Regions from separate parts of the Salmonella sp. A1325 genome, predicted to be linked through region 1. Evidence: predicted binding sites of a transcription regulator. Region 1 holds the regulator's gene; each other region holds the start of a gene.
What was found. The regulator PurR, encoded in region 1, represses purine synthesis genes. The targets are predictions, from matches to a motif close to CANGCAAACGTTTGCNTG.
Positions count from the first base shown of each region.

Region 2: carA (glutamine-hydrolyzing carbamoyl-phosphate synthase small subunit) is a predicted target of PurR. The motif match lies at 2,507-2,524, and genes of this name have one in related genera.
Region 3: cvpA (colicin V production protein) is a predicted target of PurR. The motif match lies at 1,253-1,270, and genes of this name have one in related genera.

Region 1 is NZ_JAMLWO010000001.1:480,533-484,750, reverse strand. Features, by position in the region: gene punC (purine nucleoside transporter PunC) at 1-1,035, opposite strand, end outside; gene punR (DNA-binding transcriptional activator PunR) at 1,148-2,080, shown strand; gene purR (HTH-type transcriptional repressor PurR) at 2,077-3,102, opposite strand; gene cydH (cytochrome bd-I oxidase subunit CydH) at 3,398-3,487, shown strand; gene sodB (superoxide dismutase [Fe]) at 3,570-4,151, opposite strand.
Region 2 is NZ_JAMLWO010000009.1:208,952-213,169, reverse strand. Features, by position in the region: gene citG (triphosphoribosyl-dephospho-CoA synthase CitG) at 1-576, shown strand, start outside; gene dapB (4-hydroxy-tetrahydrodipicolinate reductase) at 756-1,577, shown strand; gene NAZ64_RS17535 (hypothetical protein) at 1,704-1,868, opposite strand; gene carA (glutamine-hydrolyzing carbamoyl-phosphate synthase small subunit) at 2,616-3,764, shown strand; gene carB (carbamoyl-phosphate synthase large subunit) at 3,783-4,218, shown strand, end outside.
Region 3 is NZ_JAMLWO010000012.1:38,447-42,664, forward strand. Features, by position in the region: gene folC (bifunctional tetrahydrofolate synthase/dihydrofolate synthase) at 1-351, shown strand, start outside; gene dedD (cell division protein DedD) at 341-1,015, shown strand; gene cvpA (colicin V production protein) at 1,326-1,814, shown strand; gene purF (amidophosphoribosyltransferase) at 1,852-3,369, shown strand; gene NAZ64_RS19425 (sigma-54 interaction domain-containing protein) at 3,405-4,218, opposite strand, start outside.

The sequences.
Region 1 (4,218 bases):
GAAACATAACCCCAGTTGCAGCGTATTTTGTAGCGCCGCAGCGCGTCCCGTGGCTTGAGGGAAAGGGCGTAACGCTTGCGCGACGACGATAGGGTAGATGGCGCCATTAGCAATCGCCATTACGCAGAAAGGAATCAGTATCTCCACCAGTGAGGCATTATTCAGGAAGCCCGCTCCCCAGGTGGCGATAACGCTCAGCGCATACAGCCCTAACAGCCACGGAAGCAATTGGTAGCCCTGCCATTTTTGTAGCGCCGCGCGGCAACCATATCCGCCAATCAGAAAAGCGATGGTTTGCGGAACATAGCTCAGGCCAATCACTGCCGGGCTGTAACCCATCGCGCTGAGAATAAACGGGGACCCTGTTAGCCACGCAAAAAAGCTGGCGGAACAGGCGGCATAAATCAGCACATTACCGCGATAGGTTTTAGAGCGTAACAACGTCGCGAAAGTGAGTTTATCCTGTCCCTCGGTATGCGCTTTTACCGATGGTTTTAAGCGCAGCGCCGGTAACATCAGCAACAACGTAATCACGAACAGGGTGGCGAAAATCGCCTGCCATGAGAAATGCGTCAGTATCCAGCTTCCCAGTAAGGGCGCAAGCGCCGGGGATAATCCCACCAGAGGCATGATAGTGGCGAAGATACGATTAATTTTTTTCGAAGGATAATAATCGGTCACCAGCGCTTGCCAGATTACCGTTGCCGCACAAACGCCGACGGCCTGCACAAAGCGCAGCGTCAGCAGTGCTGCCGCGCTTTCTACCCACAGCATCCCCAGACTTCCGAGCGCAAAGATAGATAACCCCAGCAGTAAAATCGGTTTACGGCCATAACGATCCGATAGCGGTCCCCAGAGGAGTTGCGCGACGGCAAAGCCAGCTAAAAACAGGCTGAGGCTGGCGCTGACAGCGGCGGCAGGCGTTTGTAAATCCGCCTGTATGGCGGCAAATGCGGGCAGGTACATGTCCGTAGCCAGAAATCCCAGCACGCTAAGACCGGCTAACCAGACTAAAAAACCTTTTCCAGGTTGCATATTTGTTTCTCTTTCTTATCAGACAGACATTGTCGCAGAGTGTAGGGAGTGAAATTACGGTTGTGAAACGTTAATATTTGTCCAGTGAATTCAAAATTTTTGTAGGCAAATTATGTGGTCGGAATACTCGCTTGAAGTGGTTGACGCCGTGGCGCGCAATGGCAGTTTTAGCGCGGCGGCGCAGGAACTGCACCGTGTGCCTTCAGCAGTCAGCTACACCGTTCGTCAGCTAGAGGAGTGGCTGGCCGTACCGCTTTTTGTACGACGTCACCGTGATGTTGAACTGACGCCTGCTGGCGTCTGGTTTTTAAAAGAAGGGCGTTCTGTTATCAAAAAAATGCAGATCACTCGCCAGCAGTGTCAGCAAATTGCTAATGGCTGGCGCGGGCAGTTAGCTATTGCGGTGGACAATATCGTCAGACCTGAACGTACCCGGCAGATGATCGTCGATTTCTATCGTCATTTTGACGATGTGGAACTGCTGGTTTTTCAGGAGGTGTTTAACGGCGTCTGGGACGCGCTCTCCGACGGGCGTGTCGAACTGGCGATTGGGGCGACGCAGGCGATTCCGGTAGGGGGACGTTACGCTTTTCGGGATATGGGGACCCTGAGCTGGAGCTGCGTAGTGGCAAGCGATCATCCGCTGGCGTCAATGCCTGGGCCGTTAAGCGACGATACCCTGCGCAACTGGCCGTCGCTGGTCAGGGAAGACACTTCGCGAACCTTACCGAAACGGATTACCTGGCTGCTGGATAACCAAAAAAGGGTCGTCGTACCGGACTGGGAGTCATCGGCAACCTGCCTGTCGGCAGGACTATGCGTGGGAATGGTGCCGACGCATTTTGCCCGACAGTGGATAGACAGCGGAAAATGGGTGGCGCTGACGTTAGAGAATCCGTTTCCCGATGCGGCCTGTTGCGTGACGTGGCAGCAAAACGAGGCCTCGCCCGCGCTGGCATGGCTGCTGGACTATTTGGGCGATAGCGAAACGTTGAATCGGGAGTGGCTGCGGGAGCCAGAAGAGGCTCCCGACAGCGGGGATTAACGCCGATAGTCGCGGAACGGGCCGTCAGCGACCGAGCGACGCTCAACCAGGCGTGGATGAACTTCAATAGACTGTGACTCTTCACGCTTATTGACGATGCGATCCAATAGCATATTAAATGCGGTTTCGCCTAAAGAGTCTTTGGGCTGGTGAATCGTCGTCAGCGCCGGGGTGAAGAAACGGGCGTTACGCACATTGTCATAACCGATCACCGAAACGTCCTGCGGTACGCGAAGCCCCATTTCGTCAGCCGCGCAAAGCGCGCCCATCGCCATAATATCGCCGCCGCAGAAAACGGCGGTAGGGCGATGTGACTGCGATAAAATTTGCTGCATCGCGTGGTAACCGGATTCCGGCTCGAAGTCGCCCTGAACAATCCAGTTGTCCGGCACGTTGATCAGCGCCTCCTCCATGGCTTTCATAAAGCCTGCGAGCCGGCCCGCGCCGGTGTTGCGCTCCAGCGGGCCGGGAATAACGCCAATATCCCGGTGGCCGCGCTCAACCAGATAACGACCCGCCATATAGCCGCCTGCAAAGGCGTTATCAATCACCGTGTCGGTAAAATCGGCCTTCGCTTCACCCCAGTCCATCACCACCATCGGAATATGGCGATACTCTTCCAGCATGGAAAGCAGAGGTTCTGGATACTCAGAACACATCACCAGCAGGCCATCCACGCGCTTTTGCGCCATCATGGACAGGTAGGCGCGCTGTTTTTCCAGGTTATTCCAGGCGTTGCCTAAAATCAGCGTATAGCCTTTCTGGAAACAGTTTTTTTCAACTGCCTCGATAATTTCGGCAAAATAGGCCGCTTCGCTGCTGGTCGCCAGTAAGCCTATCGACTTGGTATGGTTAACCTTCAGGCTACGCGCGACGGCGCTGGGAGAGTAGTGCAGCTCTTTAATTGCCGCCCAGACCGCGTTACGCGTTTCTTCAGCGACAAAACGCGTTTTGTTGATTACGTGTGATACAGTTGTAGTGGAAACGTTTGCTCGTTTCGCTACATCTTTAATTGTTGCCATTACATTTCACTCCAGACCCTCGCTAAGCTCCTGAGAAACGCCAGGTAAACGTTTGCCTACACACACCCTAATCGCAACATCAGGGTTGCGGCACGCCGGAAAAACGACACGGAACGTCAGGAAGGGGTCAATGGCCGTTACGCTAATTCAGTAAGCCTGGAATTTTGTCTGATCTTGAGGAAAAGGGGAAGCGTTAAAAACAGTTATCAATATAAAACATGAGAGATTTTTGTGCGGGAATGTGCAAAAATGCGCTATATCACTTTTTGTGTGGGAATAAAAAGGAGAAAACTTGATGAGTACCGACCTGAAATTTTCGTTGATTACTACGCTGATTGTTCTGGGCGTGATTGTCGCAGGTGGATTAACGGCCGCTCTGCACTGATTTCCTCTCTTCTGAGGGTGGGCGTCTCCTCTATTCTATCCCTCTCTAAAACGCAGAAGGCGTACCTTCTGCGTACTCAGACTTATGCGGCGAGATTTTTCGCAACAAATTCCCAGTTAACCAGCGCCCAGAAATGCTCCAGATAGTTTGGACGGGCGTTGCGGTAGTCGATGTAATACGCGTGTTCCCACACATCAACCGTCAGCAACGGCGTTGCATCCGTAGTCAGCGGCGTACCGGCATTTGAGGTAGAAACGATAGCCAGTTTGCCATCAGCGCTTTTTACCAGCCATGTCCATCCGGAACCAAAGTTTTTGATAGCGGCATCGGTGAACTGCGCTTTAAATTCCGCGAAGCTGCCAAAAGATGCCGCGATAGCATCAGCCAGTTTCCCGGTCGGTTCGCCGCCAGCGTTTGGCGCCAGGCAGTTCCAGTAGAAGGTGTGGTTCCATACCTGAGCGGCGTTATTAAAGATACCGCCTTCGGAGGCTCGCACGATCTCTTCCAGCGATTTGCCTTCAAACGCCGTGCCTTTGATCAAATTGTTAAGATTGGTCACGTAAGTCTGATGATGTTTGCCATAGTGATATTCCAGCGTCTCAGCAGAAATATGCGGTGCCAGAGCATCTTTGGCATACGGTAATGCAGGTAATTCGAACGACATTGCTTCTCTCCTTATTATTAATATTGCGCACGCACAATAACCCTGGTGCGCGTAAGGATAGGGTAGC
Region 2 (4,218 bases), on a different contig from region 1:
ACCCATCGCGGGGCGATTTTCGCTTTTGGCCTGCTGAGCGCAGCGATTGGCCGACTTCTCGCGCGGGGAGAACCGTTGGAGCAAAATCGTATCTGCGACCAGGTTGCCCGCCTGAGTCGGAATATTGTTGCCCACGAGCTCTCAGCAAAAAAAGCGGGAAAACTGACAAAGAGTGAAACCCATTTCCAGTGCTATGGCCTGTCGGGCGCGCGGGGAGAAGCGGAAAGCGGTTTTCGAACCGTCAGAACGCAGGCTTTGCCGGTGTTTAACCGGGTCGTGCAGGAGCATGACGATACCCATCTTGCCCTGCTGCAAACATTGTTGCATCTGATGGCGTGGAATGATGATACCAATCTGGTGTCACGGGGAGGCCTGGAAGGGCTTTACTACGTGCAGCAGCAGGCACAAAAATTGTTGTGGCAAGGGGGCGTATTGGTTGAGGGGGGCATTGAAGCGATGCAGTCCCTCGATGATGAACTCATCCTGCGTAACTTAAGCCCTGGCGGTAGCGCGGATTTACTGGCAGTGACCTGGTTTTTAAGTCATTTTCCTGCCGGTTCCCTCTATCCTGAGTAAGTTTCTCTTCTTTCATTCTCTCCAGCAATGATTCATCCTGCGGGATGAATCATGTCTTTTACTGATATCGCTCCCTGTTTATCATTAATTTCTAATTATCGGCGATTTTAGATGGCGGCCTCCGGGCGCGCTGGTTACTCTGAAAACGGTTTACGCAATTTTTACAAAAGAGAATAGCTATGCATGAAGCACAGATCCGCGTTGCGATTGTCGGCGCCGGTGGCCGCATGGGACGGCAGTTAATCCAGGCCGCCATGGCGATGGAAGGTGTTCAGCTGGGTGCCGCGCTGGAGCGCGAAGGCTCTTCATTGCTGGGTAGCGATGCGGGCGAACTGGCAGGCGTGGGGAAAACGGACGTCATCATTCAAAGCGATCTGGCGTCGGTCAAAGATGATTTCGATGTTCTGGTCGATTTTACCCGTCCTGAAGGCACACTGGCGCATCTGGCATTCTGCCGTAAACATGGTAAAGGGATGGTGATTGGTACTACCGGCTTTGACGACGCCGGTAAACAGGCCATTCGCGAGGCGTCGCAAGAGATTGCGATCGTTTTCGCCGCAAACTTTAGCGTCGGCGTTAACGTCATGCTCAAGCTGCTGGAGAAAGCCGCGAAGGTAATGGGCGACTACACCGATATTGAAATTATTGAAGCGCACCACCGCCATAAAGTGGATGCACCGTCGGGTACGGCGCTGGCAATGGGCGAGGCAATCGCCGGGGCGCTGGATAAAGATCTGAAGGACTGCGCGGTCTACTCGCGTGAAGGTTATACCGGCGAGCGCGTACCGGGAACGATTGGCTTTGCAACCGTTCGGGCGGGCGACATCGTCGGCGAACATACCGCGATGTTTGCCGATATTGGCGAGCGCGTAGAGATTACGCATAAAGCTTCCAGCCGCATGACGTTTGCAAATGGCGCGTTGCGATCGGCATTATGGCTAAAAACGAAGAAAAATGGGCTATTTGACATGCGGGATGTGCTGGGACTGGATGTACTATAACGACTAAATACCTTCGTGATGTGGTTGTGGTAATCAAGATTAATTGATTACAAAGGGCAATATATTATTGCCCTTTTGTTTTTTGCCCCCCGGTTATTCGGTCAGATAAATAACGCCTTTCACCATTCATGTTTCGACAGTTTCTTCGCCCACGATATGTTCTGCCGTTGTTTTCGCGTTAAGAATAGTCAGTTTAAAGACATCCGGGCCAACGGCATCCATTTGCGTGACATAATTGCCATTACGATAAATGCGGTTAATTAGTCCTTCAGGCGCATCGGTACGGGCCATTACGTTCAACGGGAAAAATACTGCCTGAACTGATGTTAGTCATATTCAGCCGCAGTGGCTTACCGTATGCAAAAGGCACCTCGACCAGACTGATAAGACTGATATCCATCGTGGGGTTAGCGCTGTTCCTCGGGGGCGTTTTATCTCTTTTGTTTCAATAGGTTAGCTTTTTTATGCTGTAGTGAGGCTGGTTGTGGTCCAATCGTATGCGCTAGTCTTAAAGAAAAAGAAGCTGGATCTTCATATCGCGATTGTAATTGTTATTACATTGTCTTAATTTGCTGTTTTTGTTGATTTTATAATGCATTTGATTTGTTTTTTTATATTTTTAACATATTGATTTTTAAAATGTTTTTGTTGTTAATTTGCTTAATTTTGAATTTTTATGCATTTAATGGTGTTGATGACTATTAAATGAATTTTTATCGTTGTTTTTTGTTGTTTTAATGTGAAATTTGACCATTTGGTCCACTTTTTATCGTTCCAGTCAGCTTTTTTCGAACTCAAGGAAGCGCAAGCGTTTTCTATCGTCACTTAGTTGATCTTTTTGACTCTTAAACAGAATAACTTACTTATAATGTGCAAAATAACATAAAAAATACCCTCTTTAAGTTGACTTTTATCCGGCTTAACTTCAGAATGCCGCCGTTTGCCAGAAATCCACGGGTAAGCAAATTTGCATTGCTTCATACTGACTGAATGAATTAATATGCAAATAAAGTGAGTGAATATTCTCTGGAGGGTGTTTTGATTAAGTCAGCGCTATTGGTTCTGGAAGACGGAACCCAGTTTCACGGTCGGGCCATTGGGGCAACGGGTTCGGCGGTTGGGGAAGTCGTTTTCAATACTTCAATGACCGGTTATCAAGAAATCCTCACTGATCCTTCCTATTCCCGCCAAATCGTCACTCTTACTTATCCCCATATTGGTAATGTCGGCACCAATGAAGCCGATGAAGAATCTTCTCAGATTCATGCGCAAGGTTTAGTGATTCGCGATCTGCCGTTGATTGCCAGCAACTTCCGTAACACAGAAGACCTCTCTTCTTACCTCAAACGGCATAACATTGTGGCGATTGCTGATATCGATACCCGCAAGCTGACGCGTCTGCTGCGTGAGAAAGGTGCACAGAACGGCTGTATCATTGCAGGCGATAGCCCGGATGCGAAGCTGGCGCTGGAAAAAGCGAAAGCATTTCCTGGACTGAACGGTATGGATCTGGCGAAAGAAGTGACCACGGCGGAAACCTACCGCTGGACGCAGGGGAGCTGGACGCTGAAAGACGGTTTACCGGAAGCGAAATCTGAGGATGACCTGCCGTTCCACGTGGTGGCCTACGATTTTGGCGCCAAGCGCAACATCCTGCGTATGCTGGTGGATCGCGGCTGCCGCCTGACGGTGGTGCCAGCGCAGACCTCTGCTGAAGAGGTGCTGAAAATGAACCCGGACGGCATCTTCCTGTCGAACGGCCCTGGCGACCCGGCCCCGTGCGACTACGCCATCGAGGCGATTAAGAAATTCCTCCAGACCGACATTCCGCTATTTGGCATCTGCCTCGGCCATCAGCTGCTGGCGCTGGCGAGCGGTGCGAAGACCGTTAAGATGAAGTTCGGCCATCACGGCGGCAACCATCCGGTAAAAGATATGGACCGAAACGTGGTGATGATTACCGCGCAGAATCACGGCTTTGCGGTGGATGAAGACTCGCTGCCAGCCAACCTGCGCGTGACCCACAAGTCGCTGTTCGACGGCACCCTGCAGGGCATTCACCGTACCGATAAACCGGCGTTCAGCTTCCAGGGCCACCCGGAAGCCAGCCCCGGCCCGCACGATGCTGCACCGCTGTTCGACCACTTTATCGAGCTTATTGAGCAATACCGTCAGTCCGCGAAATAATCAGGAGTAATAAGAGCCATGCCAAAACGTACAGATATAAAAAGCATCCTGATTCTGGGCGCGGGCCCGATTGTTATCGGTCAGGCGTGTGAGTTTGACTACTCCGGCGCTCAGGCGTGTAAAGCGCTGCGCGAAGAGGGTTACCGCGTCATTCTGGTGAACTCCAACCCGGCCACCATCATGACCGACCCGGAAATGGCCGATGCCACCTACATCGAGCCGATTCACTGGGAAGTGGTGCGCAAAATCATTGAAAAAGAGCGTCCGGATGCGGTGCTGCCGACCATGGGCGGCCAGACAGCGCTGAACTGCGCGCTGGAGCTGGAGCGGCAGGGCGTGCTCGAAGAGTTCGGCGTCACCATGATTGGCGCCACCGCCGACGCCATTGATAAAGCCGAAGACCGTCGTCGCTTCGATATCGCGATGAAGAAAATTGGTCTCGACACCGCGCGTT
Region 3 (4,218 bases), on a different contig from region 1:
CCCCACGCGGCGGAATACCTGACGGGTCGTCTGAAAATGTTGCCGAAACGCGGGCGCGTGCTTGCGGTGATTGGTATGCTGCATGATAAAGATATCGCCGGCACGTTAGCCTGGTTGAAAAGCGTGGTTGACGACTGGTATTGTGCTCCGTTAGAGGGGCCGCGCGGCGCGACGGCGGAACAACTTCTGGAACATCTGGGGAAAGGGAATGTCTATGATAGCGTCGCGCAGGCATGGCAGGCCGCTATCGACGCGGCGCAGCCAGAAGATACCGTGCTGGTGTGCGGATCGTTCCACACCGTCGCACATGTTATGGAAGTGATAGACGCGGGGAGAATCGGTGGCGAGTAAGTTTCAGAATCGTTTAGTCGGCACGATTGTGTTAGTCGCGCTGGGGGTTATTGTGCTTCCCGGTCTGCTGGACGGACAGAAAAAGCATTATCAGGATGAATTTGCTGCGATTCCACTGGTACCGAAGCCTGGCGACCGCGATGAGCCGGATATGATGCCTGCCGCAACGCAGGCGCTGCCGACACAACCGCCGGAAGGGGCGGCTGAAGAGGTGCGGGCGGGAGATGCGGCAGCGCCATCGCTGGACCCGTCGCGCATGGTGTCTAACAATATTGAGCTTGATCCGATACCGGCGGAGACGCCTAAACCGAAGCCGGTTGAAAAGCCGAAACCGCAGCCTAAACCGCAACAGCCGGTTGTCGCCGCTTCCACGCCGACGCCCGCGCCGCAACCAGTCGCCGACGATAAACCTGCGCCGACCGGCAAAGCCTATGTCGTACAGTTGGGCGCGCTGAAAAACGCGGATAAAGTCAACGAGATAGTCGGCAAGCTTCGTTCCGCCGGGTTCCGGGTTTATACTTCCCCATCAACGCCGGTACAGGGTAAAATAACCCGTATTCTCGTCGGGCCGGATGCGTCGAAAGATAAGATGAAAGGATCGCTTGGCGAGCTCAAGCAGATTTCCGGGTTAAGCGGCGTGGTGATGGGATATAGCCCGAACTAAGGCGCGTTTTGCCTGAGCGCGCAGCGTTAAGGCCTACGGTGTTCACCTGGTAATAGCCGAAGTTCTGTAGGCTGGATAAGGCGTTTACGCCGCCATCCGGCAGAAGGAATAAACCTGGTATCCTGCGCTTATCAGGCCGATGGCAGCTCTTCTGGTCGTGCCCGAAGAGATAAAAAGTGTGATGGCGTTGAATATTTTTTCAGCGCCATTTTTATTTACGCGTGGGAAGGAAATCCCTACGCAAACGTTTTCTTTTTCTGTTAGAATGCGCCCCGAACAGGACGACAGGGCGTAAAATCGTGGGACATCTATGGTCTGGATTGATTACGCCATTATCGCGGTGATTGCTTTTTCCTGTCTGGTTAGCCTGATCCGCGGCTTTGTTCGTGAAGCGTTATCGCTGGTGACGTGGGGCTGTGCTTTCTTTGTCGCCAGTCACTACTACACTTACCTGTCTGTCTGGTTTACGGGCTTTGAAGACGAACTGGTTCGTAATGGGATTGCTATCGCGGTACTGTTTATCGCGACGCTTATCGTCGGCGCTATCGTGAATTTTGTGATAGGTCAGCTAGTAGAGAAGACCGGCCTGTCGGGAACTGACCGGGTGTTGGGGATCTGTTTCGGCGCACTGCGAGGCGCGCTGATTGTCGCCGCCATTCTGTTCTTCCTTGATACCTTTACCGGCTTGTCGAAAAGCGAAGACTGGAGCAAATCGCAGCTCATCCCGCAGTTCAGCTTCATCATCAGATGGTTCTTTGACTATCTGCAAAGCTCGTCGAGTTTCTTGCCCAGGACGTAACAGGTTCTGAGATGTGGCTTAACGAGGAAAATGACGTATGTGCGGTATTGTCGGTATCGCCGGTGTTATGCCGGTCAACCAGTCGATTTATGACGCGTTAACAGTGCTCCAGCATCGTGGTCAGGATGCTGCCGGTATCATCACCATTGATGCGAATAACTGCTTCCGCTTGCGTAAGGCAAACGGGCTGGTGAACGATATTTTTGAAGCTCGCCACATGCAGCGTTTGCAGGGCAACATGGGGATCGGCCATGTGCGCTACCCTACCGCAGGCAGCTCCAGCGCTTCCGAAGCGCAACCTTTTTACGTTAACTCGCCGTATGGCATCACGTTGGCCCATAATGGCAACCTGACTAACGCGCACGAGCTACGTAAAAAGCTGTTTGAAGAAAAGCGCCGTCATATCAACACCACCTCCGATTCCGAAATCCTGCTCAATATTTTCGCCAGCGAGCTCGACAACTTCCGTCACTATCCGCTGGAAGCCGACAATATTTTTGCCGCGATTGCCGCGACTAACCGTCAAATCCGCGGCGCCTATGCCTGCGTGGCGATGATTATCGGCCACGGCATGGTGGCTTTTCGCGATCCGCACGGCATTCGCCCGTTAGTGCTGGGCAAGCGTGACGTTGGCGATGGACGTACGGAGTATATGGTCGCTTCTGAAAGCGTGGCGCTGGATACGCTGGGCTTTGAGTTTCTGCGCGATGTCGCGCCGGGCGAAGCTATCTATATTACCGAAAAGGGGCAACTGTTCACGCGCCAGTGCGCGGATAATCCGGTCAGTAATCCCTGTCTGTTCGAGTACGTTTACTTTGCTCGCCCGGACTCCTTTATCGACAAGATCTCCGTCTACAGCGCTCGTGTGAATATGGGCACCAAACTTGGCGAAAAAATCGCTCGTGAATGGGAAGATCTGGACATCGACGTCGTGATCCCTATCCCGGAAACCTCCTGCGATATCGCACTGGAAATTGCCCGTATTCTCGGCAAGCCATACCGCCAGGGATTTGTCAAAAATCGTTACGTGGGACGTACCTTTATCATGCCGGGCCAACAGCTACGCCGTAAATCCGTGCGCCGTAAGCTCAATGCTAATCGCGCGGAATTCCGCGATAAGAACGTCCTGCTGGTGGATGATTCCATCGTGCGTGGCACCACATCAGAGCAGATCATTGAGATGGCCCGGGAGGCCGGTGCGAAGAAGGTTTATCTGGCGTCCGCCGCGCCGGAAATTCGTTTCCCCAACGTCTATGGCATTGATATGCCGACCGCCAATGAGCTGATCGCGCATGGTCGCGAGGTGGATGAGATTCGTCAGATCATCGGCGCAGACGGGCTTATCTTCCAGGATCTGAACGATCTGATCGAAGCCGTACGCGCGGAAAATCCGGATATCCAGCAGTTTGAATGTTCGGTATTTAACGGGGTATATGTCACCAAAGACGTAGACCAGCAATACCTCGACTTCCTGGATTCATTACGTAATGACGACGCCAAAGCGGTGCTGTTCCAGAACGAAATGGAAAACCTGGAAATGCATAACGAAGGCTAATGGCTTTGCCAGCGGCGCGATGCCGCTGGCCGATGTCAATTACGCACCACGCCGAAGCGAATAGCGTATTTTTGTACTTTGTACTGTAACGTGGTGCGCGATACGTTAAGGCTGCGGGCCGCGGCGGCAATATTCCCCTGATGCGTATCCAGCGCGGTTTCTATTAAATGCCTTTCGTAGTTGGCAACCCGTACCTCCAGCGACCCTTCATACTGCGGATCGGGTGACGAGGGAAGGGGATTTTCCGGCGCGGTTTCCGGTACGCCTAAATTTAACTCGTCCTGTTCAAAAATGATGTGTTTGAGCAGCCCGTCTTTTTCCTGCATGATCATGCTGCGTACAATCGCGTTTTCCAGCATCCTGACATTACCCGGCCAGGCGTGATTGAGCAGATCAGCACGCGCCGTCTCGCTTAATCCGTGAATATCCTGCGGCACGTCATTACGGTATTTATCAATAAAATAATTCGCCAGTAAGGGAATATCTTCCGGGCGGGCGCGCAGCGGCGGTAACGTCAACATTCCGACGCTCAACCGATAAAAAAGATCTGCCCGCAGACGTTCTTGTTGAATTAATTTGACGGGCGCTTCGTTCATGGCGGCAACGATCCTGACATCAGAGTGGAGTTGCTGTTGTCCGCCGAGCCGCCAGAAGGTTTTATCCTGCAAGAATCGCAGCAGCTTACTTTGCATCTCTATCGGCATGGCGTTCAGCTCATCAAGAAAGAGCGTTCCCCCGTTTGCCAGTTCCAGATAGCCTTGGCTATTTTCCGCGCCGGTATAGGCGCCGCGCACGGTGCCGAAAAGCGTACTTTCGATAAGCGTAGGCGGTAGAGCGCCGCAGTTCAGG